DNA from 3 places in the Streptomyces sp. NPDC006487 genome. Region 1 is predicted to be linked to each of the others. Evidence: riboswitches for the same ligand, from Rfam matches in the RefSeq annotation. Region 1 holds a riboswitch; each other region holds the start of a gene.

Region 1 (10,087 bases):
CCGCCGGTCCAGGACGCCGTCGCCGATCAGGCGCAGGGCGTCCATCGGAATGACGTACGTGTGCCCGCCCTCGCGCCGAACCGAGAAGGTGGTCTTCTCGCGGCCCGCACCCCGCGTGATCCGGACGACGGCGCCGTCGGCGCCGACGAGCACGCGGTCACCGGTGATCAGCGTCACCGTCGCGTCCGCCGGCGGCCTCGCGCCGGCGGGACTCCCTTTCGTGTCCTCGTGCAGGGTCTGCTGCGTGTCCTGGTGCGTGCCCTGTGCGGTGGAGTTCGCGGCCAGTGCCGGCTGGATGCCGGCCGCGGCCGTCCCCATGATCAGCATTCCGGCCACAGCGGCTGTGAGTGCCGCCGTTCCCGCCCTTGTCCTGGATGCCACCCGTTTCCCCCAATTCGGCGTGCGCGCTGGCGTGTTCGCCGGTAGCACGCAGCCGGGACGGGACTCGGTTCTCCGCGGGGGCAAGAAGGAGGGCGCGTCCCGGAGAAATACACCCCAGGGTGTAGCCGGGCGCCTCCCCTGGTGGGAGGAACCGGTGCTTCCGGGGGCGGAGGAAGCCATCGGCACCTTCCCGGGGTGTCGCGGAGGTCAACTGTCCACGGCGCAATAGTCGTTGTCTCAAGGAGTGGATGCGGGCCGGGGCGGGCCGCGGCGGCCTGACCCTCCTCGGTGTCGCCCTGACCAGCGAAGACGGGCCGTGCGGTCGACCGGCTCGGATCCGCCGGAGTCCGGACCCGTGACGAAATTCCTCGCGGTTGATCACCGAATTGAGTGGATCTTCGGCGTGCGACATGACATGGTTGGTCTCACCGAAGGGGTGTAGCTCAGTTGGTAGAGCACCGGTCTCCAAAACCGGTTGTCGTAGGTTCGAGCCCTGCCACCCCTGCCACGTTCGGCCAAGTCCTTCTCGGCCGGATCATTCATGGAAAAGGGACCCCCGGAGAACACTCCGGGGGTCCCTTTTCTCTTGCCCTGGGGGCGTACCCTTCCCCGGGTGACGAAGATCGTGACCCATGTCGAGATGACCGACCCGAGTCAGCTCGTTCCCGGCGCTCCGGTCCCCGGACTGGCACTCGTCGCCGTCGGCGACGACCTCTCGAAGGTTCCCGACCTGATGGCCAGGATCGGCGCGCCGTACCAGTGGCGCAGCGCCCGTCGCGGACCACGGGAATGGCAGGCGTGGTTCGCCGAGCATCCGGACCGGACGTGCCGGCTGCTGACCTTGCAGGGCGAGTCCGCCGGTGTGGTCTGTTACGACCTCCACCCGGGCGCCGACGTCGAGATCAGGACCTTCGGGCTCTTGCCGGAGTTCACCGGGAAGGGGCTCGGCGGCCATGCGCTGACGCTCGCGATCCGGCAGGGCTGGAATCTGGTGCCGGGCGTGCGCCGGGTATGGCTGCACACGTCCTCGGCCGACCATGCGAACGCGCTGCCCAACTACCACCGCCGCGGGTTCCGGACCTTCAAGACCGAAGAAGAAGCGTTGGATTCGGGCATGCCTTAATCAATGGCGGGCCGGCCCGGCGCGCGGACATGATCGCGCCATGACCTCACAGACGATCACAGCGGCGGCATCCGGCACGTGGACGCTCGGGGACCTCACGGTCAACCGGATGGGCTTCGGCACGATGCGCCTGACGCAGCACGGTGAGGCATTCGCGCCCGAGGCCGTCCCACGGGACCGCGACCAGGCGATCGCCGTACTGCGCCGCGCGGTCGAGCTCGGTGTGAACCACATCGACACCGCCGCGTTCTACTTCTCCTCGTCGCGCTCGGCCAACGAGCTGGTCAACCGGGCGCTGGCCCCTTACCCGCACGAGCTGGTCATCACCACCAAGGTCGGACCGGGCCGCGATCCCTCCGGCCAGTGGCTGCCGCACGCCACCCCGGAGCAGTTGCGCGGCCAGGTCGAAGAGAACCTGCGCCAGCTCGGCCGCGACCACCTCGACGTGGTGAACCTGCGCATCGTCGGCAGCGACTCGATCGCCGAACGCTTTGGCGCACTGGCCGATCTGCGTGCGGCCGGGCTCATCCGGCACCTGGGCCTGTCCAACGTCCGCGGCCACCACCTCGCCGAGGCCCGGAGCATCGCGCCGGTGGTCTGCGTCCAGAACATGTACGGCATCGGCGCGGCCCCCGAGCAGAAGGAGCTCCTGGACATCTGCGGTGAGCAGGGCATCGCGTTCGTGCCGTTCTACTCGATCGCCGGTACCGGTCGCACCGCCGGCGCCACCGACGGCCACAGCGCTGAAGTCCGCTCCGTCGCCCGCTCCCACGGCGTGAGCGCGGCCCAGATCCGGCTGGCCTGGACCCTGCACCAGGGCTCCCACGTACTGGCCATCCCCGGCACCGGCGATCTCGGGCACCTCGCCGAGAACGTCGCCGCGGGCGGCCTGCGCCTGTCCGAGGGTGAACTCCTCGGTCTGGCCGCGGCGAGCGACGAGACGGCATGAGGCGGTGGCCGGGCTGCCGGGGCCCCGCCCCCGCCTTCGCCCTCGGAGGGACTCAGTAGGTCGGGCAGAGGTTGGCCTGGACGGCCGCGACGATCAGGGCGGACTTGACGGGGCCGAAGCCGGCGGGGTGGTGGGGGCCGATGAAGCGCTGGTTCGCCCCGGCCACTCGCTTGGCCGGATCCTTCTCGCCCTTCATGGACTGGCACTGGTCCAGGCCTCGCGAGACGGCCTTGTCGTCCTTGCCGTTGACGATCTCGGGGTCGATCGTGTTCAGCGCGGCCAGGTAGGCGGCGCGCTGCGCGGGCGCGGGGCTCGGCGGGAGGCCGCTGTCGGGGCGGACCGCGCTCGGATCGGCGCTGGGCCTGCCGCTCTGGGCAGGGCTCGGCACGGTCGAGGCCGGGGCGGAGGTCTTGCCGGGGGCCGGCGCGTCGGAGTCGCTGCCGCACCCGGTGAGGGCGAGCAGTCCGGCGCCGGTGAGGGCGATGATCACGTGGTGTCTGCGCATCGGGCCATGGTCGCCCCGGCCCGGTGCTCGCGGGGCCGCTGTGACCGGGCTGTGACACGGCACCCCGAACAGCCGGTCGGCGCGGGCCGGGCAGGATCCGAACGAGACGGCCTAGCCTGGGGGAATGACCGCCACCGCCGGGCGCGAGCCCCAGTCCGACCTGCGGGACTTCCTGCGTTCCCGCCGTGCCCGGATCGGCCCCGAGGCAGTGGGCGCCGCCGCACATCCGGGAAGGCGTCGCGTGCCCGGGCTGCGGCGCGAGGAGGTCGCGCAGCTCGCGGGGGTCAGCGTGGACTACTACACCCGGCTGGAGCAGGGCCGCACCCGGCACGTGTCCGACGAGGTCCTCGACGCCGTGGCCCGGGCGCTGCGGCTCGATGCCACCGAGCGGTCCCACCTCTTCCACCTTCCCGGACGACCCCGACCAGACCCTCTACCTCTACACGGCAGAGCCGGGATCACGCTCCGAGGAGGCGCTGCGGGCCCTCGCCTCCCTGACGGCGCGGACGGTGCGGGGGGCCCACGGGGTGCGCCCGGAGCGCTGACCCCCCGGCCTTCTGGCACACTGGGCCGGGTTATCCAGGCGGTGCAGGACAGGAAACCGGTGCGAATCCGGTGCGGTCCCGCCACTGTGACCGGTACACCCCCGTGCGGGGACCCGGGAGTCAGACACTGACGCACCGCCTCTTTCGGTTCGACCAGGGGACGCGGATCCCCCGGAGAGGCTTCGCCATGTCCTCGTACGCCCGTGCGCTGCTGCGCGCGTTCCTGCCCGTCCCCCTCCTGATACCGCTGGCCGCGTGCGGGGGATCCCCCGCGGCACAGGATGCGAAGGCGGGAGCGGGCGCCGCGCCCGGCTTCCCGTACACGGTCACCAACTGCGGTGTCACCAGCACCTATCAGGCGCCGCCGCAGCGAGCCGTCGCCATGAACCAGCACGCCACCGAGATCCTCCTGGCCCTCGGGCTGGAGGAGAAGACGGTCGGGACGGCCTACCTGGACGACTCCGTACTGCCCGCCTACCGGCCCGCGTACGACAAGATCAAGGTGCTGGCGAAGGAATACCCCGCCAAGGAGATCCTCCTCGGAGCCAACCCCGACTTCGTGTACGGGGGCTACTCCAGCGCGTTCGACAAGGCGCAGGGCCGCGATCGCGAGGGACTCGCGAAGTCCGGCATCAACTCCCGCCTCAGCGTGGAGTACTGCACCCAGGGCAAGGTCGGCCTCGATCAGCTCAGGACCGAAATAACCGAGGTGGCACGGACCTTCGGCGTGCCCGAGCGCGGCGAGCGGCTCATCGCGGAGGAACAGCGCCGCATCGAAGCCGTCAGCGCACGCGTGAAGGACAAGGCCAAGCCCGCGGTCTTCGTCTACGACTCGGGCGAGGCCTCCGCCTTCACCTCCGGCGGCAACGGCATCGGCAACGAGATCGTCTCGCTGGCAGGCGGGACGAACGTGTTCGCCGACCTCGCCGACACCTTCGGCGACGTGTCGTGGGAGAAGGTCATCGAGCGGAAGCCCGAGGTCGTCCTCATCTACGACTACGGCGGCACCACCGTCGAAGCCAAGAAGCAGCGCCTGTTGAACGACCCGGCACTGGCCCAGGTCCCGGCGATCAAGAACCGGCGGTTCGTCGTGCTGCCGCTGTCCTCCGCCGTGCTCGGCGTACGCGTCGCCGACGCCGTCGAATCGCTGGGCGGTCAGCTCCACCCCGACGCCGCGTGAGGCTCCGGGCCGCCCGTGCGTTCACCCGTACGCCGGTCGTACTGGCCCTGCTCGCCGCCGCGCTGGCCGCGTCGGCCCTGGCGGGGCTGGCCCTGGGACCGGTACGGATCCCTGCGGAACGGGTGCTCGACATCGTGCTCGGCGGACCGGGACCCGGTGGCGGAGCGGGCGCCTTCGGCGCGATCGTATGGGACGTCCGGATGCCACGCGTCCTGCTCGGCGCCGTCGTCGGCGCGGGACTCGCCGTCGCGGGAACCGTGCTCCAGGCCCTCGTGCGCAATCCGCTCGCCGACCCGTTCCTGCTCGGCGCCTCCTCCGGGGCCTCGGCCGGAGCCGTGCTGGTGATCGTCTTCGGCGCCGGGTTCCTCGCCTTCGCGGGCGGCGCCGCCCTACCGCTCGCGGCGTTCGCCGGGTCGATGGGCGCGCTCGTCGCCGTCTACGCGATGGCCCGGCGCGGCGGCGCCATGAGCACCGGCCGGCTGATCCTCGCCGGGGTCGCCGTGCAGTACGTCCTGTCCGCCCTGACCAGCCTGATCCTGGTGCTGGCCGCCCATCCCGACCAGATCCGCAGCGTGCTGTTCTGGACCCTCGGCGGGCTCGGCGGGGCACGCTGGGGCGAACTGGCCCTGCCCGCCGGAGCCCTGCTCCTGGGCACCGGGCTGCTCATCGCGCTGGCCCGGCCGCTCGACCTGCTGCTCGCGGGGGAGGAGGGCGCCCAGACGCTCGGGCTGGACACGAACCGGTTCCGGGCCGCGGTGTTCGTCCTCACCTCGCTCGTCATCGGCGTGCTGGTGGCCTACAGCGGAGCGATCGGCTTCGTGGGGCTGATGGTGCCGCACGCCGCCCGGATGGTCGTCGGCGCCGGGCACCGGGCGCTGCTGCCCGTGGCCGCGCTGGGCGGGGCCGTGTTCCTGACCCTGGCCGATCTGATCGCCCGTACCGCCGCCGCGCCGGAGGAGATTCCGGTCGGCGTGGTCACGGCGCTCGTCGGCGGGCCGTTCTTCCTGTGGATGCTGCGCAGGTCCACCCGTACCGAAGGGGTCGTGGGATGACGGCGGGACGTCCGGCAGGGCCGGCGACCGAGTTGGCGGCAGCGCCGGTGTCAGGGCCGATGTCCGGGCCGGGGGCGGCGGAACTCGCCGTCGAGGCCGTGCGTTACGAGATCGACGGGCAGCCGCTGCTGCACGGGATCGACCTCACCGCCCGCCCCGGCGAAACGGTCGGAGTCGTCGGCCCCAACGGCAGCGGCAAGACGACACTGCTGCGCTGCGTCTACGGCACCCTGCGCCCGACCGGCGGGCGCGTGCTGCTGGACGGTGTGGACGCGGCCTCGCTGGGCGTCAAGGACCGCGCCCGGCGGGTGGCGGTGGTGCCCCAGGACGCGGCCGGAACCTTCGGGCTGACCGTGCGCGAGGTGGTGGCCATGGGGCGCAGCCCGCACAAACGCTTCTGGGAGCAGGACGGACCCGACGACGTACGCCGCGTCGCTCGGGCCCTGGACACCGTAGGAGCGGCTGCCCTGGCGGGCCGCCGCTTCGACGGGCTCTCGGGCGGCGAGCGCCAACGTGCCCTGGTGGCCCGCGCCCTCGTCCAGGACCCCGGCCTGCTCGCCCTGGACGAACCGACGAACCACCTGGACATCCGCTACCAGCTGGAGATCCTCGGGCTGGTCCGTGCCCTGTCCGCCACCGCCCTGCTGGTCCTGCACGACCTCAACCTGGCGGCGATGTACTGCGACCGCCTGTACGTCCTGGCGGGCGGCCGCGTGGCCGCCTCGGGCACCCCGGCGGAGGTGCTGACGGAGCCCCTGCTGGCCGAGGTCTACGGGGTCCGCACCCGCGTCGCAACCCACCCGACGACGGGAGCGGTCAACATCGTCTACCTTCCGGAGAACGGGGTCCGGGCGGGTTCCTGAGCCCGGCGGCGGCGGGTGAGCCCCCGCCGCCGTGCCCGTCCTACTGCGTGAAGCCGCCGTACGGGACGGTGATCAGTTCCATGCCGTGGCCCGAGGGGTCCTGGAAGTAGACGCCGCGGCCGCCGTCGTTGTGGTTGATCTCGCCAGGGCGCTGCCCGTGCGGATCGGCGAAGTAGGTGATCCTCGCCCGCTTGATCTTCTCGAAGGCCTCGTCGAACTCGGCCTCGGAGACGAGGAACGCGTAGTGCTGTGCGGTGATGGACTCGGCGGGGATGGTCGCGAAGTCCAGGGTGACGCCGTTGGCGGTCTCGACGGGAATGAAGGGGCCCCAGGGGGCTCCGACCTCCAGGCCGAGAAAGTACGCCAGGAATTCGGCCGACTCCCGGTGGTCACGGGAGTGGATGATCGTGTGGTTGAGCTGAACCGTCATGAGTGGATGCCTCCGAAAGGCACGTCCCGGCACCTCCATGCCTCACCCAGCCGGTGACCGACACGCGATGCCGCGACATGATCCTAAACACCCCTTACGGGTGGAGTCCAGTGCGTTTGGGGCGGGGCCTATCCTCCGTACACCGCCTTCACGTTGTCCTGTGCCGGATGCGTCCGTCCCGCCGGGCCGGCCGCGAAGGCGCGCAGCAGGTTCTCCGTCACCCGGGTGGTCAGGGCGCCCGAGCGTGCGTCCAGGCCGTGGTTGGCTCCGCTGCGGCCGTCGCCCTTCGCGTCGAGGGCCTCCACCCACCGCATCGTCCCCGTCGCGAACACGGCGGCGCCGCTCGGCGTCGTGTAGTACGCCGTGTCCTGGTGGCTCGGGCGGCCCTCGCAGACCACGGGGGAGTGCGCCAGGATCTCGATCGGGCGCGGGGTCGTGAAACCGGTGTTGACCTTGTCGTACTCCACGCCGACCAGGTGCGGGAACCTGTCGCCGGCCTTCGCTCCGGTGCCCTCGAAGAGCCAGTGGCCCGGGTGCGTCACCACGTACGGGGCGTCCACCGGGTAGCCGTCGTAGATCACGCCGAGCAGTGTGCTCTCCGGGTCGGCGGCGGGCGGGGAACGGAAGTCGACGGTGGCCGGGTGGCCGCGCTTGAAGCCGGGATCCTGCTCGTACGAGGACTTGTAGCAGACCACCGTACGGTCCGGTCCGAGTTCGGAGGGCTCCAGCCGGATCCGGCGGTAGCAGCAGTTCGCGCCCAGGATCGCGATGTTGGTGCCCGCGTCCCGGGCGGCCGTGACGTGCGCGCGCTGCTCGGGCGACCAGTACTCGTCATGGCCGAGGGAGAGGACTGCCGAAGCGCCCTCCAGCAGCCGCTTCTCCCGGGCCACGTCGGTGGTCGTCGTGTACGCCAGGGGGATGCCGAGCCGCTCGGCGAGTGCGAGCAGCGGAGCCTCGTACACGAGGAAGAGGCCCGCGCCGTCGTCGTACGCGTAGGGCCGGTCGAAGGTCACGGCGAGCGAGCGCGAGGCGTATCCGCCACTGGGGCCGTCGTAACTGCCGTAGCCGCCCCAGCGGTTATACGCCTGCCAGGTCGCCACCGCGTTGACCACGACGGTACGTCCGGCCGTGGCGGCGGACCGCACGGTGATGGGGACGAACCGCTGGCCCTCGCCGCCCTGCGCGTCGAGGCGCAGCAGGTAGCAGCCCTCGGGCCAGTCCTTGGTCTCGACCGTGGTGCTACGGGACCACCGGGTGCGGACCATACGGGTCGAGGCCTCCACCGTGTGGTCGGGCTGGCGCACCCCGGGCAGGGCCTCGGAGCGCCAGACCAGGCGGGCCCGGGCGCCGCCGTACCAGCCCATGCGGTAGGCGGAGACGGTGAACCGGGCTGCGGTGGTGGAGACGTGCAGGGCGAAGGACTCGCCGGGCAGCACGCTGACCCGGTCGGCGAAGCCCTCGATGGCGCGGGCCGGGCCGGCCTGGGTGACCCGCCAGTCGGCGTTCCCCGGGCGGGCGTTCTCCGCCCGGACGTCGAACTCGCGCGGCCCTCCCTGTTGCTCCGGGGGGCCGGACGGGTCCCGGCTCTCGCCGGGTCCCGCCCCGTCCGCCTCCCCGGCGTCCCCTTTCGCGCAGCCGGCCACGGCGCCGAGCCCGGCGGCGGTGGCCGCCGCCCCCGTCGCCAGGGCGAGGAACCGCCGCCTGCCCGCGCCTTCGCCGTCCCCGGATATGTGCTCCTGATCCATGAGGGTCACGCTATGTCACGCTGTGGGCTTTGCTTTTATCGCCCCGCGGGCCGTCCGGAGATCGCCCGGGGGCCGACCGGGGATTGTCCGGGGATCGCCCGGGGCCGACCGGAGATCACCCCAGCTTCACCTTCACCACCTGGCTCGCCCCCTCCAGAGCCGTGAGGCTGCCGAAGTCGAGCCGGAGCGTGCTCCCGGTGCCCGCCGAGACCAGGCTCGCCGGCTGGGACAGCACCTGGGTGACGGTCCGGTTCCACACGAGGGTCAGTCCCGACAGGGTGCGGGCCGGGTCCGAGACGCAGACCACGGCCGTGCCGTCACCGGGCTCCCGCACCGTGACCGAACACGGCGCGCTCGCCTGCAGGGCGCCGATCGTCGCGGGCTGCCAGAAGTTGACCCCGGTGAAGCCGAGCGATCCCACCGCCACCCCCTGGGCGGTCGGGGTGTTGGCGAGCACCGTGAGCCAACCGGTGGCGGCCGAACGTGCCGAGGTCTGGGCGGCCGAGGCGCCCGGCAACAGCTGGTAGACGTAGCTGCCGGCGGCCGGGTTCGTCCCGTGGTCGTACCAGAGCGTCAGGTAGCGCCGGGTGAGGACCGTGGTGGAAGCGCTCCGGTTGATATCGCTCCACCGGCCGGAGCGGGCCTCCCGCAGCGCCCGGAAGGTGCCCGAACCCGACATCACATAGCCACCGAAGCCCGCCAGGTGCGCCCAGCCGGGGCCGGGGAAGGAGGCGGTCCAGCCCAGCGTGGCCGGCTGGACCGCGCCTCCCACGGTCAGGGCGTGGGCGCCGGTCGCGCCCAGGTTCCGGTTGTCGATGACCGTGTCGACGGCGGCGCTGTCGGTGGAGCTGATCCCGGCTCCCAGGCAGACCACCGTGTCGTCGAGGAAGAACCAGGACTTGCGGGCCGTGAGGGTGCTGCCCAGCCCCTTCAGGTGCTGGCCCACCGAGGCGAACTCCCCGTCGGTCGAGCCGCCCACCCAGGTGACGTCCGGCCGGGAAGCACCCCAGTCACCCCCGGCTCCGTCGGCCAGCACTTTGCGGGAGGCGGTGGTCCCGGGCAGCCGGTACGGATTGACCGTGGGCCAGAACGCGTCCGAGTACTGGCCGTTGCCGAAGGCGGAGCCCCACCAGGAGAGCATCCCGCTGCCCGTGTGCCAGCCGCGCAGGTTCTCGCCGTTGCCCGTCTCGTAGTGGGTGATCCGCTTCGAGGCCATGGACAGGGAGGCCGCCCAGGCCGGTCTGCGGTGCGTGGCCCGGTCCATCGAGGGGAACAGCCGGTGCGCCACCGGCTCGGGCACGGCCGTGACCGCGG
Region 2 (10,087 bases), on a different contig from region 1:
CACGAGACCCGCGTCGCACCGGCGCCGTGCGGGCTTCCGGCGCCGAAGACCCCTGCTGAGCCTCCTGCTCTCCGCCTTCCTCCTCGTGGGCGTCTGCGCCGCGACGGGCATCGCCTGGGAGCCCCGTACCGTCTCGGACGCACGGGCCCGCTCGGGGCCCGGCCCGGCCGACTCCCCGTCCGGGGCGTCCGGCTACGGCTCCGCGCCCGCCACCGCCGGCCCCGCCACCACCGGCCCGGGCACCACCGCCCCGCAGAGCCCGGGCGGGCCGGCCCCGGACCCCAAGCCCCAGGGGTCCGGTACGGACGGCGGAGCGCGCCCCACCGGAGCCCTGCCCTTCGACCTGCCGCAGCCGGCCGCCCTGCGCTCCGGAGCCGCCGGCAAGAAGCTGGTCTTCGCCCACTACTTCACCCCGTACCCGCTCTCCCTGGACAACGCGAACGCCGACGCCGACTACTACACCCGCAACTACCTGAAGCCGGACGGCGAGAACGGCAAACACCAGCGCTACGGCGGCCTGCTGCGCGACCGGCCGCTGCCCGTCCCGCCCAAGGCCGGGGACTGGGAGCTCGCCAACCTCCGGCAGGAGGTCCGCACCGCGCGCGCCGCCGGCATCGACGGATTCACCCTCGACCTGCTCTCCCTCTCCGGGAAGAACCTCGAACGCTGCAACCTCCTGATGGAGGCGGCCCGTTCGGTGGACCCCGCCTTCAAGGTCATGCTGATGCCGGACATGACCTCCCTGGGCACCGACGACCCGGCCGTGCTCGCCGACCTCCTCGCGGAACTCGGCAAGGCCCCGGCCGCCCACCGGCTCCCCGACGGACGGCTGGTCGTCTCGCCGTTCAAGGCGGAGGAGAAGAGCGCCGCCTGGTGGACCCGGGTCATGGACGTCCTGAAGTCCCGGCACGGCATCCGCACCGCCTTCGTCCCGCTCTTCCTCGACTTCGGCGCGCACAGCGGCGAGTTCGAGTCGATCAGCTACGGATTCTCCGAGTGGGGCAGCCGCAGCTACGTCGGCCAGGAGAGCTCCACGCGCGACGTGCGGCGCGCCCACGCGGCGGGCAAGATCTGGATGCAGCCCGTATCCGTCCAGGACGCCCGTCCCAACCAGGGCATCTACGACGAGGCGGGCAACACCGCGACCCTGCGCACCACATGGAACCGCGCCATCGAGGACGGGGCCGACTGGGTCCAGCTCACCACCTGGAACGACTACAGCGAGGGAAGCCAGTTCGCGCCCTCCCTGCACAACGGCCATGCCTACCTGGACCTTTCCTCGTACTACCTGACCCGGTTCAAGACGGGCGGCTGGCCGAAGATCGTCCGGGACACGCTGTACCTGAGCTCGCGCACCCAGTTCGCCGCCGCCGATCCGAGCGGCGGCCAGTCCCTCGTGATGTCGCTGCGGGGCGGCAGCGCCGCGGCTCGCGACACGGTGGAGGTGCTGAGCTTCCTGACCGGGCCCGCGAGCATCCGTACGGCCGTGGGGGCGGCCGAGGACGCGCACGCGGCCCCGGCCGGGGTCCACTCCGAGCTGCTTCCCCTCGGTCCGGGCACCGGCTCGGCGGCCGTGGTGCGGGACGGCAGGACCGGGGCCCGGGTGGAGCTGGGGTACCGGGTGGACCGCACGGTGGAGGTGCAGGACCTCCAGTACCACGCCGCCAGCAGCGGCCGGAGCTGAGCCCGGGGGCCTCGGCGCTGCTCTCCGTTGCTCTCCGCTGCTCTCCGCAGGGCTGAAGTCCCTTGGTGCGGGACCTTCGTCACCCCATATGTAGTGGTGGTGCCCCGCCGTCACATCCATATGTAGTGTTGGTCTTGCCGGTTCGGCGGGGCCCCTCCCCGACCGAGGCAACAGGGAACCCGGTGGGAATCCGGGACTGCCCCGCAACGGTGAATCCGCCACGGCGGACGAGTCCGACACCTGCCGGCACGGGCTTTCGAAGAGGCCCGCCATTCTTCCGTGCCGAGCCTCGTGGGAGGGCTGCCGTGACTGCTGTCGTCGATGCCGTGGAGACCGTGACCGAATACCTGGACCGCCGGGACTGGCGGGTGAACGCCAACGCCAACCAGGGCTATTCGCTCGGCGGGCTCATCCTCAATGCCGCAGGCAAGGTCACCGCGAACTACTGGCTGGAACAGGTCTATCCCGCCGCCGTGGCCCGCGCCCACCGCGAGGGCGACCTCCACCTCCACGACCTGGACATGCTCTCCGGTTACTGCGCCGGCTGGTCCCTGCGCACCCTGCTGACCGAAGGCTTCAACGGAGTCCCCGGACAGATCGACTCCGCCCCGCCCAGGCACCTGTCCTCGGCCGTCGGCCAGATCGTGAACTTCCTCGGCACCCTGCAGAACGAATGGGCGGGCGCCCAGGCCTTCTCCTCCTTCGACACGTACCTCGCCCCCTACGTCCGCCTCGATGCGATGACGTACGACCAGGTCAGGCAGTGCGTCCAGGAACTCGTGCACAACCTCAACGTGCCCTCGCGCTGGGGCACCCAGACCCCCTTCACCAACCTCACCTTCGACTGGACCTGCCCCGAGGACCTGCGCGAGCAGATCCCGGTGGTGGCGGGGGAGGAGACCGGTTTCACCTACGGCGAGCTCCAGGCCGAGATGGACATGATCAACCGGGCGTACATCGAGGTGATGACGGAAGGCGACGCCACCGGACGGGTGTTCACCTTCCCCATCCCGACCTACAACATCACCCGGGACTTCCCCTGGGAGAGCGAGAACGCCGAGCGGCTCTTCGCGATGACCGCCAAGTACGGGCTCCCGTACTTCCAGAACTTCATCAACTCCGAGCTCGAACCGAACATGATCCGCTCCATGTGCTGCCGGCTCCAGCTCGACCTGACCGAGCTGCTCGCACGCGGCAACGGCCTCTTCGGCAGCGCCGAACAGACCGGCTCGCTCGGCGTGGTCACCCTCAACTGTGCCCGGCTCGGGCATCTTTGCGCGGGCGACGAGGAGCGGCTGCTGGCCGAGGTGGACCGGCTCTGCGAGCTCGCCAGGGACAGCCTCGAGATCAAGCGGATCACCGTCCAGGACCTGATCGACGGCGGCCTCTTCCCGTACACCAAGCGGTACCTGGGCACCCTGCGCAACCACTTCTCCACCATCGGGGTCAACGGCGTCAACGAGATGGTCCGCAACTTCAGCGGGGGCGCGCACGACATCACCGCGCCCGAGGGCCACGCCCTCGCGGTCCGCCTCCTGGACCGGGTGCGGGCCCGGATGGTCGACTTCCAGGAGAGCACCGGCCACCTCTACAACCTGGAGGCCACCCCCGCCGAGGGCACGACCTACCGCTTCGCGAAGGAGGACCGGGCCCGCTTCCCCGGCATCCTCCAGGCCGGCACCGACGCCAACCCGTACTACACCAACTCCACCCAGCTGCCCGTCGGATGGACCGACGACCCCTTCGAGGCGCTGGAGCGCCAGGACGAGCTGCAGGGCAAGTACACGGGCGGCACCGTCCTGCACCTGTACACCCCCGAGCGGATCCCGACGGCGGAGGCCTGCCGCAAGCTGGTCCGGCGCTCCCTGGAGACCTTCCGGCTCCCGTACCTCACGGTCACCCCGACCTTCTCCGTCTGCGCGGACCACGGCTACCTGGCGGGGGAGCAGCCCCACTGCCCCGCCTGTGGGGCGGTGTGCGAGGTGTGGACCCGGGTCATGGGCTACCACCGCCCGGTCTCCTCCTTCAACACCGGCAAGAAGGGCGAACACGCCGAGCGGGTCCCCTTCAAGGCGGCGGTGTGATCCCCGCCGCGCAGCCGGACGAGGTCATCCGCATCGGAGGCTGGTCCCGGCTGTCCACCTGCGACTGGCCCGGCCGGCTGGTCACCACCGTCTTCTGCCAGGGCTGCCCCTGGCGGTGCGGCTACTGCCACAACCCCGGCCTGCTGCCCGCCCGGGCCCCCGCAGCCGTCCCCTGGGACGCGGTGCTCGGCCACCTCGCCCGCCGGACGGGGCTGCTCGACGGGATCGTCTTCTCGGGCGGGGAACCGCTGCTCCAGCGCGGTCTGCCGCAGGCCGTACGGGAAGCCCGTGCGCTGGGCCTGGAGGTCGGCCTGCACACCGGGGGAGCCTTCCCCCGCCGCCTGGCCAGGCTGCTGGACGCCGGCCTGCTGGACTGGGTCGGCTTCGACGTCAAGGCCCCGCCCGGCCGGTACGAACGGGTCACCGGCATCGGCCACGCGGCCGCCTCGGCCGAGCGGAGCCTGCGCCTGCTGCTCGCCTCGGAGGTCCCCCACCAGCTCCGCACCACGGTGGACCCGGACCTCCTGGACCCGCCCGCCATGGCCGACCTGGACGACTGGCTCGCGGAGCTGGGCGCGGGGGCCACGGTCCGCCAGACCGTGCGCCCGCCGGCGGCCTGAGGCCCGGGCGGCCGCGATGGCCCGGCGGCCCCGGGGCGCGATGGCCGGGGAAGGGGCTGTCGCTCCGGGTGGGCGGCGGGGCATGATCGGGCCGACAGCCGCGCCGCACCCACGGAGGTCCCACGTGACCCAGCCCGCAGAGCCGACCGACCGCACCGACCGAGTCGGCCCCGCCGACGCCGCCGGACGGGCCGGGGCCGCCTCACGCGGCGGGCCCCTGCGCCGTCCCGCCGAATTCCCGGGCGGGCGGGAGCTGTTCCGGCTCTCCGAGGCGGTCGGCCATCTGAACCACGGGTCGTTCGGAGCGGTCCCGATCCCCGTCCAGGAAGCACAGGCCGCCCTCCGGGCGGAGGCGCACGCCGACCCCGACGCCTTCTTCATCGGCGCCCCCGACCGACTCGTCGGGGCCCGGACCCGGATCGCCGCCCGGCTCGGCGCCGATCCGGACGGGCTCGCCTTCGTCTCCAACGCCACCGAGGCCGCCAACGTGGCCCTCGACGCCGTGGAGTTCGCAGCCGGTGACGAGATCCTGGTCACCGACCACGGCTACGGCACGGTGGTCGCGGCCGCCGCCCGGCGTGCCCCGCTCACCACCGTGGCCCTGGGCACCGATCTCCCGGACGAGGACGCCGTACGGGAAACCGTGCTGGCCGGGGTCACCCCGCGCACGCGGGTCGCCGTGCTCGACCACATCAGCTCGCCCACCGCCCGGCTCATCGCCTCGCCCCGGCTGCTCGCCGAACTCGCCGAGCGGGGCGTCACCACCATCGTGGACGGCGCCCACGCGCCCGGCATGATCCCCGACCCCCTGGGCGGGGGCGCCGACTTCTGGTTCGGCAACCTCCACAAATGGGCCTACGCCCCCTCCGGCACCGCGATCCTGTCCGTCGCCCCGCACCACCGCGGCCGGGTCCGCCCGCCGGTGCCCTCCTGGGAGGATCACCACGGCTACCCGCGCTCCGTGGAGAACCGGGCCACCTTCGACTACACCGGCTGGCTCGCCGCCCCGGAAGGGCTCGACCTGCTGGAGGAACTCGACGCCGCGAAGGTGCGCGCCCACAACAGCGCACTGGCCGCCTACGGCGCGGCCCTGCTCGCCGAGATCCCCGGGGTGGCCCCGCTCCCGTACACCGAAGGCCTGGCCCTGCGCACGCTGCGGCTGCCGCCCGGGGTCGCGCAGACCCCGGCGGCGGCCGGCGAACTGCGGGAGCGGATCGCGGCCGAGCAGCGGATCCGGGTGCTGATCTGGCCCTGGCCGGGCGGCGGCGGGATCCGGGTCAGCGGGCAGATCTACAACCGGGCCGAGGAGTACGAACGGCTCGCCGAGGTACTCCCCGCCTATCTCCCCGCTTACCGCCGGGCCTAGGCCCGGCGGACGGCCTCAGTCGCGCCGGAGCAGGTACGTGTCCATGATCCAGCCCTTGCGGGCACGGGCCTCGGTGCGCAGCTCCTCGATCCGGCCGGAGACCTCCGCCAGCTTCCCCGAGACCAGGATCTCGTCCGGGGTGCCGACGTACGCACCCCAGTAGATGTACAGGTCCTGGTCGAGGTGGGCCGTGAAGGCGTGCCGGGCGTCCAGCATCACCACCACGTCGTCCACACCGTCCGGCCAGCCCTCCGCCAGCCGGCGCCCGGTGGTGATCTGGACCGGACGGCCCACCCGGTTGAGGTTGGTGCGGTGGCGGGCCAGCAGCGAGGAGATGCTGCTGATGCCCGGCACCACCTCGTGCTCGAAGGCGACCCTGCCCTTCTCCAGCACCTCGTCGAGGATCGCGAGCGTGGAGTCGTAGAGCGAGGGGTCGCCCCACACCAGGAAGGCGCCCGTCTCGCCCTCCGCCAGGTCCTCGGCGATGAACCGCTCGAAGAGCTCGGCCCGCGCGCTGCGCCAGCCGTCCACCGTCGGGGTGTAGTCGGAGGGCGTCCGGTCGCGGTCGGGATCGCGGCCCTCCACGAGCCGGTGTCCGGGGCGTGCGTGCGCGTCGAGCATCGCGCGCCGCAGCCCGGTCAGATCCGCCTTCTCCTCGCCCTTCTCCAGGATGAGGAATGCGTCCGCCGCGCCGATCGCCTTGACCGCCTGGAGGGTCAGGTGGTCCGGGTCGCCCGCGCCTATGCCGATCACTGAGAACTTCTTCACCGGGCTATTCTGCCCGTCATGCGCGCCGCCCTGTTCGTCACCTGCGTCAACGACGCGCTCTACCCGCGCACGGGCATCGCCGTCGTCCGCCTGCTGGAGCGGCTGGGGGTCACCGTGGACTTCCCCGCCGCGCAGAGCTGCTGCGGGCAACCGCAGTACAACACCGGCTACCGGCGCGAGGCCGAACCACTGGTCCGGCGTACCGCCGAGGCCTTCGCCGGCCACGCGTACGTGGTCACCCCGTCCGGCTCCTGCGCCGCCATGATCCGCTCCCACTACCCCCGGATCGGGCGCGCGGCCGAGGCCGAGGGCAGGGGTCCGGGGCTGGCCGCGCTCGCCGAAGGCCTCGTACCGCGCGTGTACGAGCTGACCGAGTTCCTGGTCGACGTCCTCGGGGTGACGGACGTCGGCGCGTACTTCCCGCACACCGTCACCTACCACCCCTCCTGTCACGGCCTGCGGGGCCTCGGGCTCGGGGACCGGCCCCGGCGGCTGCTGGCCGCCGTACGCGGTCTGGAACTGCGCGAACTGCCCGGCGCGCAGGAGTGCTGCGGCTTCGGGGGGACCTTCGCCGTCAAGAACCCCGACGTCTCGGCCGCGATGGGCACCGACAAGACCGCCCACGCGCTGTCCACGGGCGCCGAGGTGCTGTGCGGGGCCGACAACTCCTGCCTCGCCCACCTCGACGGCATCCTGCGCCGCCGGGGCGCACCGCTGCGCGCCCTGCACCTCGCCGAGATCCTGGCCGCGACGGAAGAGGAACCACTCGTATGACGGGCACGTACCTCGGCATGCCGGCCTTCCCCGACGCGGCCCGCGAGGCCGTACGGGACGGGGTGCTGCGCGCCAACCTCCGCCACGCCACGCACACCATCCGCGACAAGCGGGCGCGAGCCGTCGCGGAACTGGAGGACTGGGACCGGCTGCGCGCCGCAGGCAAGGCGGTCAAGGACCACACGCTGGCGCACCTCGACCGCTACCTGCTCCAGCTGGAGGCCGCCGTCACCGCCGCGGGCGGAACCGTCCACTGGGCGGCCGACGCAGGCGAGGCCAACCGCATCGTGACCGAGCTCGTCCGGGCCACCGGAGAGAAGGAAGTCGTCAAGGTCAAGTCCATGGCCACCCAGGAGATCGGTCTCAACGAGGCCCTGGAGGCGGCCGGGATCGCCGCGTACGAGACCGACCTCGCCGAGCTCATCGTCCAGCTCGGCCACGACCGGCCCTCCCACATCCTGGTCCCGGCCATCCACCGCAACCGGGGCGAGGTCCGCGACATCTTCGCCGCGGAGATGGGCGGCTGGGGCCGCCCGGCCCCGGAGGGGCTCGGCGACGACCCGCGCGAACTCGCAGAAGCGGCCCGGCTGCACCTGCGCGAGAAGTTCCTGCGGGCCAAAGTCGCCGTGTCCGGCGCCAACTTCATGGTGGCCGAGACCGGCACCCTGGTCGTCTTCGAATCCGAGGGCAACGGCCGGATGTGCCTGACCCTGCCCGAGACCCTGATCTCGGTGGTCGGCATCGAGAAGGTGGTCCCGACCTTCCGCGACCTGGAGATCTTCCTCCAGACCCTGCCCCGCTCCTCGACCGCCGAGCGGATGAACCCGTACACGACCATGTGGACCGGGCTGGGGCCGTCGAAGGGGGCCGACGGCGACGGCCCCTCCGCCTTCCACCTCGTCCTCCTCGACAACGGCCGCACCGACACCCTCGCCGACGAGGTGGGCCGCCAGGCCCTGCGCTGCATCCGCTGCTCGGCCTGCCTCAACGTCTGCCCGGTGTACGAGCGCGCCGGCGGCCACGCCTACGGCTCCGTCTACCCCGGGCCGATCGGCGCCATCCTCAGCCCCCAGCTCCGGGGCACCGCGAGCGAGATCGACGCCACCCTGCCCTACGCCTCCACCCTGTGCGGGGCCTGCTACGAGGTATGCCCGGTCGCCATCGACATCCCCGAGGTACTGGTCCACCTGCGCGAACGCGTGGTCCAGGGCGGCCCGGTGACCCGCGAGGGCATCCGCGTCCGCATCCGCCCCGCCGACGGCCACACCGCGGAACGGGCCGCGATGCGGGCCGCCCGGCTCCTCCTCGACCATCCGGGGGCCTTGCGCGCGGGGGAGCGGCTGCTGGCCCGGGCCCGGCGGCTGCGACCGCGCCGGCTGCCGGGGCCGGGGCGCGCTTGGACCGACAGCAGGGAGCTGCCCGAGCTCCCGGAGCGCTCGTTCCGCGACTGGTGGGCGGCGCGCGAGAAGGAGGCACGCCCATGAGCGCCAGGGAGCAGATCCTGGCCCGCATCCGCCGGGCCCTGCCGGAGCCGCGCCCGGACACCGCGATCCCCCGGGACTACCTCGAGGTCCACGGAGCCCGCACCCCGGCCGAGACCGTCGACCTGCTCGCCGCGAACCTCACGGAGTACCGGGCGAAGGTGCACCGGGTCGGCGAGGACGGCATCGCCGTGCTGCTGATGCGGCTCCTCGCCGAGCGGGGCTCCGAGTCGGTCCTGGTACCGCCCGGGCTGCCCCCGTACTGGACGGCTGCTGCCGGCCCGACCCGGATCCACGACCGCGCGGGCTCCACCCCGTACCAACTGGACGCGGTGGACAGCGTGGTGACCGGCTGCGCCCTGGCGATCGCAGAGACCGGCACGATCGTCCTCGACGGCGGCCCCGGGCAGGGACGGCGCCGGATCACGCTCATCCCGGACCACCACATCTGCGTGGTCCGCGTCCCCGGCCAGGTGGTGGACTCCGTCCCCCGCGCGCTGCCGCTGCTGGACCCCACCCGCGCCCTGACCTGGATCTCGGGCCCCTCCGCCACCAGCGACATCGAGCTGGACCGGGTGGAGGGCGTGCACGGCCCCCGCACCCTGGAAGTGGTCCTCCTCGGCGCACAATGAGGGCATGTCCTCCCACCTCGCCCTCACCGCCCTCGTGGTCCACGACTACGACGAGGCCATCGACTTCTACACCCGCGCGCTCGGCTTCGACCTCGCCGAGGACACCGTGCGCCCGGACGGCTCCCGCTGGGTCGTGGTCCGCCCGCCGGGCGCCAAGGAGTCCGCCCTCCTGCTGGCCCGCGCCAAGGACGACGCCCAGCGCTCCCGCGTCGGCGACCAGACCGGCGGCCGGGTCGGCTTCTTCCTCTACACCGACGACTTCGCCGCCGACCACGCCCGGATGACCGCCGAGGGCGTCCGCTTCCTGGAGGAGCCGCGCCACGAGACGTACGGCTCGGTCGCCGTCTTCCAGGACCTCTACGGCAACCGCTGGGACCTCCTCCAGCCGGCGTAGGCCCCGGCCGGGCGCGGGACGGGCACCGTCCGGGGGCCGGACGGTCCGGCCCCGGCCCCTGACTGCCCCGGCCCGGCCGGGCGGCCGGTCCGACCGGGCCGTCCGCCCGCGCCGTCCCAGTCAGACCGGTCCGGGTGCCCCCGTGAGCCGCGGGGCCTCGGCCACCGCGTCGACGACAGCTCCGTCCTCCACGCGGCCCGCCAGCTCCCGCGCCCACTGGACCAGCCCGGGGAGGTCCATCCCGTACGGGGGACCGGCCCCGGGAGCGGCCGCGTCCCCGGTTC
Region 3 (10,087 bases), on a different contig from region 1:
CGGTGACCGGGGCGTACGCGGACGCACCACAGCGACCAGACCGGCAGGTCGTCGACGTACGGGATCTTCCGGCTGCGCGCGAAGGAGGTGTCCGAGCGGGGTGCGACGGCGGCCCAGCCGACCGGCTCGTCACCGTCGTAGGCGAGCACTCCCGGAGGGGTCCCGGCCCGGCACAGTCGGGCGACGTACTCGCCGCGGGCCGGTCCGCGGAGCTCGTTGTTGAGCTTGGACGGGATCCGATAGCTCAGGCACCAGCAGACGTTGGCCTCGGGCGACTTCGGGCCGACCAGCGTACGGACGTCCCCGAAGACCGAAGCCGGGCGGATTTCGATGGCCATGGGGCCACGATGTCACGGCGGGGTCGCTCCGGTGAGGGTGTCGACCAGAGCCTGGGCGAGGACGGTCGCGGCGCCGATCCTCGTATCCTCCCGCTCGTCGCCGGTGACCTTGCCGATCACCGCGTCCCGTACCGACCGGGAGACGTCCAGGCCCCCGTACAGCCCGGGGAAGGACAGCGCCATCAGGCACACGCCCACGTTCGCGGAGAGGATCGACTGGCCGGCCAGCGCCGGGGTCGTCCGCAGCCGGCCGGCGTCGCGGCACCGCTCGACGGCCGTCAGGAGCAGGGCCTGCGCTTCCCCGATCGCCTGCGGTCTGGCCTCTCCCGCCGGGGTGAACATCAGCCGGTAGAGGTGCGGGTTGCCGAGCGCGAACGCCACGTGACTGTCCCAGGCCGCGCGCAGGTCCGCCACCGGGTCGTCGGTCCGCGGATTGCGGCGCTTGTTGGCGAGGAAGCGCTCGAAGCCGAGGTCGGCCACCGCGGTGAGCAGCCCCTCTTTGTCACCGAACTGGCGGTAGATCTCGGGCATGCCGACCTTGGCCCGGTCGCAGATGGCCCGGGTGGAGATCGCCGGTGCCTCCTTGGTGGCGAGGAGCTCAGCGGTGGCTTCCAGAATGCGCTCTCGGGCCGTTGACATGGCGTCGATGGTAGCAGCGCTAACAGTTCCGACCTGGTGGGTGGCGTTGCAGGACCAGGCAACTACGAGGCATCGTAATCAACGCTTACTGATTATGTTAGCGTTGCGCACATCTGCTTGTGAGCGCCACCGAGAAGGACCCGGAAACCCCACGGAGACGCGTCATGGAGACCACGAAGACCACGAAGACCACGAAAACAACGGAGACGGCGGAGCGCCATGGACACCGGCTGGACCTCGATTCCGCGCCCCGGGGGCCCGTCACACGGCTGATCGTGATCGTCCTCTTCGAGGGCGTCGACCTGCTGGACGTCACCGGGCCGCCGGAGGTGTTCTCCCTAGTCCCCCGGGAGACGGACGACGCGGCCGGCTACCGGGTCGTCCTGGCCGCCCGGACGCCCGACCCCGTCACCACCTCGGCCGGGGTGCGCATCCTGCCGGACCTGACCTTCTCCGAGGCCGCCACGCGGAGCATCGACACGCTGCTGGTGCCCGGCGCGGTCGAGCTGGACGCCGAGCGCCGCGTCCGCGCCCTCACCGACCCGGAGGTCGTCGACTGGGTGCGGACGCTCGCCGGGCGCACGCGCCGGGTCGCGTCCGTCTGCGTGGGGGCGCACCTGCTGGCCGCGGCCGGGCTGCTCGACGGCAAGCGGGCCACCACGCACTGGTCCACCGCGGAGCAGCTCGCAGCCGACCATCCGGCGGTCGAGGTGGACGCCGACCCGATCTTCATCCGGGAGGGCGAGGTGTGGACCGGCGCCGGGATCAGCGCTTGCCTGGACCTCTCGCTCGCCCTGGTGGCCGAGGACTTCGGCGAGGGGGTCGCCCTGCGCGTGGCCCGGCAGCTGGTGATGTACCTGAAGCGGCCGAGCGGGCAGAGCCAGTTCAGCGTCCCGCTGGAGCCCGTCTCCGCGACGCGGCGCGGCGAGGACCTGCGGCACTTCATCCGGCGCCGCCTCGGCGGCCGGCTCAGCCTGGCCGACATCGCCGCGTACGCGCACGTCAGCGAGCGGCAGTTGGCCCGGATCTTCAAGTCCGAGCTGGGCACGACCCCGGCCGCCTACATCGAGTCGGCCCGTGTGGAGCTGGCGCGGAGCCGGCTCGAGACCACCGATGCCACGCTCGAACGGATCGCCTCCGCCTGCGGGTTCGGCAGTGCCGACACCCTGGTACGGGCGTTCCGCCGCACGCTCGGCACCACGCCGACGGAGTACCGGCTCCGCTTCCGGACGGGCTGAGCGGCGCCACGCCCGCGCTACGCGGCCGCCCCGCGGGCGGCCGGGTCGAGGGAGTCGACGTCCTCGAAGAAGCTGAGCATCCGGGCGTTGACCAGCTCGGGGTGGTCGATCTGGGGGCCGTGCCCGGTCGCGGAGACGATCTCGGCACGGGCGCCGGGGATCAGCCGCGGCACCCGCTCCAGCTGGCGCTTCGGGTGCACCAGCAGGCTCCGCTTGCCCATGATCAGGTAGAACGGCGTGCGGATCGAGCCCAGTTCCGCGTCCGACAGCGGCAGCGGGGCCGGGCGGCGGATCCGGAAGGCGCGGACGCCCGCCTGGATCCAGGCCCGCAGTTCGGGGACGACCAGGACCGGCTGCTCCAGCCACTTGGCCAGGGTCGGGCGCAGCGCCTTGGGGGCGAAGGTCGCGAAGAGGCTGGCGAAGATCCACACGAAGAAGCGCAGCCCCACCTTCTCCAGGCCGCCCGGGTCCAGGGCGGTGACCGAGGCGAGCCGGCCGGGGCGCAGGTGCACCTGGTTGATGACGAGCCAGCCGCCGTAGGAGGAGCCGACCAGGTGGACGTGGTCCAGGCCCAGCGCGTCGAGGGCCTCGTCCATCCACTGGGCCGCGCGCTCGGGCTGCCACATCACCTCGCGCTGCACGCTGCGGCCCGGGTCGCCGGGGGTGTCCAGCGCGTAGACGGGCCGGTCGGCGCTGAGGGCGACGGTGTTGGGGTACCACTGGGCCGAGCAGCCGCCCGAACCGTGGATCAGGACGATCGGCGTACGGGATTCCGCCGCCGGATTCGCGGGGCCGTACCGGTAGACGTGCGTGGTCCCGAAGCTCGTCTCCACGTCCGTCTCGGAGCGGGCGGGCGCTCCCTTCGCGTAGAGGGCGTCGCAGGCGGCGAAGTAGCGGTCGCGCAGCTCGTCGCTCACGTAGTGGCCGATGTCGCGGCGTACACGGGGCTTGTTGTCGGGCACGGGGGCACCTCCTGGAGGACCGGGGATCCGTTCTTCGTGATACGACCGTACCATGATGTTGATACGGCGGTACCATGAAAACGAGCCGCGGGCTCATCACCCACCGGCACCGACGGGCGGAGACACCAGCACATGCCGAAACGCGTGGACCACGAGGAACGGCGCACCCAGATCGCCGAAGCACTCATCCGCGTCGCCGGACGGCGCGGGCTGCACGCGGTCGGCATGCGCGACGTGGCAGCCGAGGCCGGGGTCTCCCTGCGCCTGGTCCAGTACTACTTCCAGACCAAGGAGAAGCTGCTCTTCTACGGGCTCCAGCACCTGACCGACCGCTTCACCGCACGGGTGGGCGCCCGTCTCGCCGCCGCCGGCCCCGCCCCCGGCCCGCGCGCGACGATCGAGGCGCTGCTGCTGGCCTCCCTGCCGACCGACGAGGAGAGCCGCACCTTCCACCTGCTCTACAGCTCCTACTCGGTCCTGTCCGTGACCGACGAGGCGCTCGCCGCCCAGCCCTTCATCGACAACCCCGATGCCGCCGAGAACGCGGTGGCCGGGCTGATCGGCCAGGCCCAGGAATCCGGCCTGGCCGACCCGGAGGTCGACGCGCGCATCGAGGCGATCAGCCTGCTCGCCATGGCGGCGACCATGGGCACCAGCATCCTGGTGGGCCAGCGGGGCCCCGAGTCGGCCGTCGCGGTGCTGCGCCACCACCTGGACCGGATCTTCAGGACGGGCACGAGGAGTCCCGGGCCGGACGCTCCCCCGTCGTGAGGTACCCGGTGACCGTGCGGTCGGAGCAGGCGTTGCCGTTGCCCAGGTAGACGCCGTGACCGCCGTGGTCGACGGTCAGCAGCCGGGCGCGCGAACCGAGGGCTTCGCGCATCTTCAGGGAGGCGGCGTACGGGGTCGCCGGGTCGCGGAGGTTCTGCACCATCAGGATGTTCGAGGGGCCCCGGCCGGTGATGCGGGTGGGGCGTTCGGCGGGGGCGTCCTTCCAGAAGGCGCACGGGGTGATGTTCGCCGGCATCCCGGCCGTCAAGGGGTGCGCGGCCCGGTCCGCGGCCACCGCCCGCTCGTACCCGGAGACGTCCTTCGGCCAGGCCACGTCGTTGCAGATGACCCCCACCATCAGCGCCGCGTCCGAGTCCGGCAGCACCGCGGCGAGCTCCTGGGGCAGTTGCGGGACCGCCTTGGGGTCCTGGGCCTCGCGGACGAGGCGGGCGAAGGCGGGGAACTGGGCGTCGCCGTACAGGGCGAGCTGCATGGCCTGGCGCAGCATCGTGCCGGTCAGCGGCAGGCCGGGCACGCTCGAGGGCTTCGGGGCACGGTCCAGTTCCGCGGCCAGCGCCAGGAACAACGGGCGTACGTCCTGCGGGTGCTCGGCGAGCCGAAGCCCCTCCCCCGCCCGCGCCGGGTCCGCCGCCCAGGACGCGAAGTCGGGGAAGCGGTCCTCGGCGCCCTGCGCCATGTTCGCGAGCCAGCCCCGCTCGACCCGCGTCGGATCGGGGTCACCGCTGCTGTCCAGCACCAGGCGGTCGGTGCGCTGCGGGAACTTCTGCGCGTACACCGCCGTCACGTAGGTCCCGTAGGAGACGGCCCAGACCGACAGCTTCCGCTCGCCGAGGGCCTCCCGGAAGCGGTCCATGTCGCGGGCCTGGTTGGCGGTGGTGAAACTGCGCAGCTCGGCGCCGCCGTTCGCGGCGCAGGCCTCGGCCACCCGGCGGGAGCGGTCGGCGTTCTCCGCGATCCCCCCGTCGGCGCCGGGCCAGGAACGCAGGGTCGTCAGGCGCCGGTCGGCCGCGTCCAGGCCGCACGCGGCGGTGACGCTGCCGCCCACTCCGCGCGGGTCGAGCGCGACGATGTCGTACGCGCCGGCCAACTGCCCGGCCAGCGCCGCCCCCTTCTGCGAGAGCCGCTGCACACCCGAGCTGCCGGGCCCGCCGGGGACCACGGCCAGCGTCCCGCGCCGGGCTGCGGGGCGGGTGCTGGGCAGCCGGGAGACGGCGAGCTCGACCTGCGGGCCGGCCGGGGCGGCGTAGTCCAGGGGGACGGACAGCTTCGCGCACTGCTGCCCGTCGAGGTGGCCCGTGTGGGTGCACGCCGTCCAGGCCAGGGCGGGCGGGGCGGGCGTCACGGCGCCGCGGGAGGCAGCCGTGGCCGAGGCCCCGGTGGTGGCGGTCAGCGTGGCCGCCACGGCCGTGACGCAGAGGGCGACGAGTCCGGTCTTGCTGCGGTAAGTGGTCATGCAACGAGGATGGTTGAGCATCCTCCGGCGCTACATCCGGTAGCCGGGAAGGCCGTTCGGGGGGCTAGCCCCCGCCCGACCCTCCGCCCGGCTCTCCGTCCGCCCCCCGGTCAGACCACCACGACCGCCACCGCCGCCGCACCCATGAGTACGGCGGCGGAGTGGATGGCCGCATGGCCGTAGTCACCCGACCAGAGGTGGCGGGCCAGGCCGCCGATGGCGGTGAGGCCCGCGATGATGCCGACCTGCGCGAGCAGGGTGACGGTGGTGAACGGGGTCAGCAGCAGGAGCACCGCGTTGAGCCAGAACGGGGCGGCGCCCGTCCAGCCCCGCCACTCCCGCATCTCCCGCCACTGCTGCCGGTTCGGCAGGCCCGGCAGGTGGGGGCGGCGCGGGAGGCGCGATCCCTCCCGGCGGCCTTTGGGTCTTCGGTGGTCCCCGAGCTCTCGGGTCGCCGTCGTCACCGCGCCGTCACCAGCCTTTCAGTCACCTGCACGCAAGACGTCAACTCGCAGGCTGTACAGCCTCCTTGGGAGCGAGGGCGGGGACAAGGGCCCGTTCGGCAAGAAATCCGAAAGCCAGGCCGAAAGTGCTCCACATCGCGGCCTGGATGGCGAGCGAGGCGAGCCGGAACTGCCAGACGAGCGCCGCCGGGAAGCCTTCCGGCACCTCGTTGATGCCCGGCAGCAGCGCGTAGGCGATGCCGACGGCCACCACGAAGGCGAGCGAGGCGACGATCGAGGCGTTCCAGTTGCCCAGGCCCGGCGCGAGACGCCGGCCCAGGATCAGCGCGGCCGCCGCGAGCAGCAGGCCGAGCGCGAGCATCAGGACGTAGAGGGTGGTCCGCTGGACCGTGGTCTCGGGGTCTCCGACGGCCGGCGGATTGGCGGGGTACTTGAAGAACGGCACCAGGGAGACGGTGACGAACAGACCACCGGACACCAGCAGCGCCGTGGCCCGGGGGCCGAAGCGGCCGATCCGGCCCAGGGCATAGCAGTAGACGAGCGCGGCGATGCCGCCGAGCGCGATGCCGTAGAGCAGGGTTCCGGTGCCCAGGCCGGCCGTGGCCTGGAGCGCCCGGCTGACCGGGGCCGCCTCGGCGTCACCGTGGTCGTGGGCTCCGGCTTCCTCGATGGCGATCGCCGCGTCGACCTGGGACTCGCCCAGGAGGTACGCGACGAGGAACGCGGCGATGCCCGCCAGCAGGCCGGCGAGCATGCCCCGGACGAGGAGCACGCGGGGGGAAATGGTGTTCATGGAGTTTTCGGTCCCTTGCGGATCGGTGGATCAGTGGCAGGGGAAGCCGAGGAGGTGGCGACCGTCGTGCATCCACTCGTGGATGGTGTCGCCTTCGAAGATCGCGGTGGCGCCCTGCTCGGCGCCGACGAGGTAGAGCAGGACCAGCATCAGGACACCGGCGAACAGCGCCCAGGGGGCCAGAGCGGTGAGGGAGATGGGTGCGACGGCCAGGGGGGTGGCAGTCGTGGGCACGGCGGAGTTGGCCATGGCAGGAGCCTCCAGAGGGAACACGCGTCCCGGTCAGTGGTGCTTTCGACGACGGTGGCGGGTCTGACTTACCTCCCCCTCCGGGAGGCTTCACAGTGGCGCGACCGTGCCGGATTCTCAACCGGACTTCCGTCATACCGTCGTCTTGTCGTCCGCCACCGTACCGCTCTTTATGGCGGCCTTACAGCGTCCCTGCAGGAGGGCTCCGTCCCATCTCACCGGTCTTCCCATCAGTCGATGGCGTCGACCACCTGTCCCAGGTCGACGAACTTGAAGCCGGTCGCCTCGCGGTCGCCGTCTCCGGGGGTCTCCTGGCCGTCCTGGACGACGAGCAGGCCGCGGGGGTAGCGCGTACCGAGGGGGGCGTTGAGGGCGGCGGCGCCGTCGCAGACCTCGGAGCCGTCGAGGGTGGCGGAGGCCGCGGTGACGCGGAAGGCGCCCTCGAACTCGTTGTGGTCCTCGCGCTCGCGGTCGTAGGCGACGAAGGTGTCGTCGCCCTGGCTGGAGGCGAGCAGGTAGCCGTCCCCGTCAGCTTCGGTGACCAGGGTCAGGCCCTCGACGTCGGCCTTCAGGCGCTTGCCGCCGTAGCCGGGATCGGCGCCGGGCGTGCACTCCTCGGTCTCCTCGTCGTAGGTGCCGGGCACGCCGTACTCGCGCACCTTGTCGATCAGCTTCGGCGTGCCGGTGAGGCCCGCGTCGATGCGCCAGATGCCCACGTCCTCCTGCCCCGCGTACAGGGTGCCGTCCGCGGGATCGACGACCATGCCCTCGACCTGCGGCAGCTCGCCCGGCTCGAGACAGGGCGTCCAGGCGGCGCCGTTCGGCAGGCGGAAGGAGGACGGCAGGTCGAGCGTGCGCACCTCGCGGTAGTCGACCGTGCCGGCGGGGGTGGCGACCAGCTCCAGCAAGGCGATCCGGGTCCGGTTGCGCTGGCTGACCACCGCGTAGGACCGGCCGGTCTTGCGGTCCGTCCAGGTGGCCAGGCCGTACGCGGTCTTCTGCTCGTTGATCTCGGTCTGGCCGGCGGAGAAGACCGGGCGCGCCGCCGGGTCGGTGACGTCGGTGAGCGGGCCGCCGGGCCGGTTCCGGTCGATGCGGTAGATCCGCAGCCGGTCGTTGCCCCGGTCGCTGACCACCGCGACATCGGCGCGCCCGCCGCCCAGACGCAGGCCGTTGACCAGGTCGACGTTGTTGAAGCGGCCGGGTGCGTCGTCGGCGCCGGGTCCGGCCGGGGCGGGCAGCGACTGCACCTGCCGGGCCTCCAGGTCGTAGACCCGCAGGCCGCCCTGCTTGGCGGTCGCGATCACCAGGCTGCGGCCCGGGTCGGCGGCGTTGCGCCAGATCGCCGGGTCGTCGGCGTTGGCGTCGCCGCCGGCCTCGTCGTCGTACAGCGGCGCGGTCTCGGCCTTGGGCCGGACGGTGCTGATCGAGGAGGCTTGTGCCGGGAGCGCGACGGACGCGGCGAGTGCTGTGCACAGCACGAGTACGGAGGCGCGGGCGGCCGAACGTATGGTCAATGTTCTTCCTTTACAAGGGTTTTGCCCTGAGGGGAAGACGCTCGCCGGGTTGATTGTCATGTCCGCGCTCATTGGATGTCCGATGGTTGAACGCGATGCGAAACCCCGGGACACTCAAGCGGTGCACCCCACCATCGTACGAGTCCGGCTCGTGACACCCCCACTCGACGAAGCGGCGCGCCTGCACCGCTTCCCCTACGGGGATCCGCGCCCGGGGCACGAGGGGCTGCGCGGACAGGATCACGGCGCCTGGGCCGGGCGGAGCATGGACGAAGTCGCCGGGCAGGACCCCGAGGGGCTGCGGCGGTGGATGACCGACACCTCGTACGCGCCCCCGGGCGGCGGGGAGTCGGTGGAGGCGCTGATCGCGCGGGTCGGCGTACACCTGGGCGCGCTGGCGCCGGGGACGCACCGGGCGGTGGCCGGGCAGGGAGTCGTACGGGCGGCCGTGGTGTGGGCCCTGGAGCTGCCAGCGGCGGCCTTCTGGCGGCTCGACGTGCGGCCGGGGTCGGTGACGGCGCTGACGGGGCGCTCCGGGCGCTGGAACCTGCTCGTGGGGCAGCCGGAGGAGTCCCCGGACCCGGACGCGGGGTGAACGCGGAACGGCCCGGACCCCGCGACGCGGTCCGGGCCGAACACCGAAGGTGCGGAGCGGGCGTTACGCCACGATCCAGTCGCTCGTCGCGATCACCGGCTGCACGCCGTCGCGGTGCACGGTGCCCTCGATGAGGCCGTACATGCGGTCGGCCGCGAAGTAGACCTCGTTGTCGTTCTTGAGGCCGAAGGGCTCCAGGTCGACGAGGAAGTGGTGCTTGTTGGGGAGGTTGAGGCGCACCTCGTTGACCTTGGGGCAGTTGTCGAGCACGCGCTCGGCCATCTGGTTCAGGGTCTGCTGCAGGGAGTACGAGTAGGTCTCCGCGAAGGCTTCCAGCATGTTCTTGCGGACCTTCTTGTACGACTGGTCCCAGTCGTACTCGGCGTCGTCGGCGGCGAGCGCCGAGTGCGCCCAGCGCGCGGTGACCTTGGTCGCCAGGATGCGGTCGTACGCCTCCTGCAGCGTCGTGTACTTGTCCTTGATGAAGCCGTGGAACTCGGAGTTGGTCGAGTTCATCACGGTCAGGTCCTTCAGACCCGAGATCACCTGGAGACCGGTGGTCTCGCTGTACGTGATCTGCGCGGTGCGCACCTCGGTGCCCTTGAGGGCGAACGAGTGCTGCTCCTTGCGCGTCGGGACCGGGATCCGCTCCCAGGCGTACTCCTCGACGCGGATCTGTGCCTCGCGGATCGGGGCCTGGGAGGAGACGAAGTGCTTGGCGAGCAGGATGCCGAAGGCCTCGGGGGAGGCGACGCCGTGCTCCTTGGAGAAGGCGTACACCGTGTTCTTGGTGGTGTCGGTCGGCAGGCAGTTGGCGTTGTCACCGGTGAGGTGGACGTCGCGGAACTCGCCGCGCAGCGCGACGGAGACGTTGAGGTCGCGGATCTCGTGCCAGGAACCGTCGCTGCCCTTGCGGGTGACCTTGACGATGCGGTTCTCGGCCTTGCCGTACTGGTTCTGGGCGAGGATGTGCTTGCTCATGCGCTGTCTTCCTTCGGGTACTCGGGAACACGGAGTCCGGTGGTCTGGATCCCGTACGCCCGGCGT

The links. A riboswitch is a leader RNA that binds a small molecule or an ion and turns the genes downstream of it on or off. The one in region 1 is predicted to bind cobalamin.
Region 2: it holds a riboswitch for cobalamin, as region 1 does, so the genes downstream of both, ACFYM0_RS05770 (ribonucleoside triphosphate reductase) here and ACFYM0_RS11605 (ABC transporter substrate-binding protein) in region 1, are expected to answer to the same signal.
Region 3: it holds a riboswitch for cobalamin, as region 1 does, so the genes downstream of both, ACFYM0_RS24520 (CbtB-domain containing protein) here and ACFYM0_RS11605 (ABC transporter substrate-binding protein) in region 1, are expected to answer to the same signal.

What each region holds. Positions count from the first base shown of each region.
Region 1 is NZ_JBIAHN010000006.1:76,748-86,834, reverse strand. Features, by position in the region: gene ACFYM0_RS11640 (S8 family serine peptidase) at 1-318, opposite strand, end outside; tRNA gene ACFYM0_RS11635 (tRNA-Trp) at 814-889, shown strand; gene ACFYM0_RS11630 (GNAT family N-acetyltransferase) at 995-1,504, shown strand; gene ACFYM0_RS11625 (aldo/keto reductase) at 1,545-2,453, shown strand; gene ACFYM0_RS11620 (hypothetical protein) at 2,506-2,958, opposite strand; partial or broken gene ACFYM0_RS11615 (helix-turn-helix domain-containing protein) at 3,083-3,382, shown strand; gene ACFYM0_RS11610 (hypothetical protein) at 3,336-3,503, shown strand; cobalamin riboswitch at 3,515-3,653, shown strand; gene ACFYM0_RS11605 (ABC transporter substrate-binding protein) at 3,691-4,683, shown strand; gene ACFYM0_RS11600 (FecCD family ABC transporter permease) at 4,680-5,735, shown strand; gene ACFYM0_RS11595 (ABC transporter ATP-binding protein) at 5,795-6,598, shown strand; gene ACFYM0_RS11590 (VOC family protein) at 6,639-7,028, opposite strand; gene ACFYM0_RS11585 (N,N-dimethylformamidase beta subunit family domain-containing protein) at 7,157-8,773, opposite strand; gene ACFYM0_RS11580 (polysaccharide lyase 8 family protein) at 8,889-10,087, opposite strand, start outside.
Region 2 is NZ_JBIAHN010000003.1:124,327-134,413, reverse strand. Features, by position in the region: gene ACFYM0_RS05775 (endo-1,3-alpha-glucanase family glycosylhydrolase) at 1-1,684, shown strand, start outside; cobalamin riboswitch at 1,806-1,947, shown strand; gene ACFYM0_RS05770 (ribonucleoside triphosphate reductase) at 1,990-3,768, shown strand; gene ACFYM0_RS05765 (anaerobic ribonucleoside-triphosphate reductase activating protein) at 3,765-4,388, shown strand; gene ACFYM0_RS05760 (aminotransferase class V-fold PLP-dependent enzyme) at 4,513-5,754, shown strand; gene cobF (precorrin-6A synthase (deacetylating)) at 5,770-6,522, opposite strand; gene ACFYM0_RS05750 ((Fe-S)-binding protein) at 6,541-7,296, shown strand; gene ACFYM0_RS05745 (lactate utilization protein B) at 7,293-8,780, shown strand; gene ACFYM0_RS05740 (lactate utilization protein C) at 8,777-9,409, shown strand; gene ACFYM0_RS05735 (VOC family protein) at 9,414-9,803, shown strand; gene ACFYM0_RS05730 (DUF309 domain-containing protein) at 9,924-10,087, opposite strand, start outside.
Region 3 is NZ_JBIAHN010000013.1:294,026-304,112, forward strand. Features, by position in the region: gene ACFYM0_RS24480 (GNAT family N-acetyltransferase) at 1-338, opposite strand, end outside; gene ACFYM0_RS24485 (TetR/AcrR family transcriptional regulator) at 351-977, opposite strand; gene ACFYM0_RS24490 (GlxA family transcriptional regulator) at 1,142-2,215, shown strand; gene ACFYM0_RS24495 (alpha/beta fold hydrolase) at 2,233-3,177, opposite strand; gene ACFYM0_RS24500 (TetR/AcrR family transcriptional regulator) at 3,310-3,948, shown strand; gene ACFYM0_RS24505 (alpha/beta hydrolase) at 3,902-5,422, opposite strand; gene ACFYM0_RS24510 (hypothetical protein) at 5,533-5,886, opposite strand; gene ACFYM0_RS24515 (CbtA family protein) at 5,927-6,679, opposite strand; gene ACFYM0_RS24520 (CbtB-domain containing protein) at 6,710-6,928, opposite strand; cobalamin riboswitch at 6,967-7,103, opposite strand; gene ACFYM0_RS24525 (phytase) at 7,159-8,445, opposite strand; gene ACFYM0_RS24530 (histidine phosphatase family protein) at 8,567-9,040, shown strand; gene pucL (factor-independent urate hydroxylase) at 9,104-10,021, opposite strand.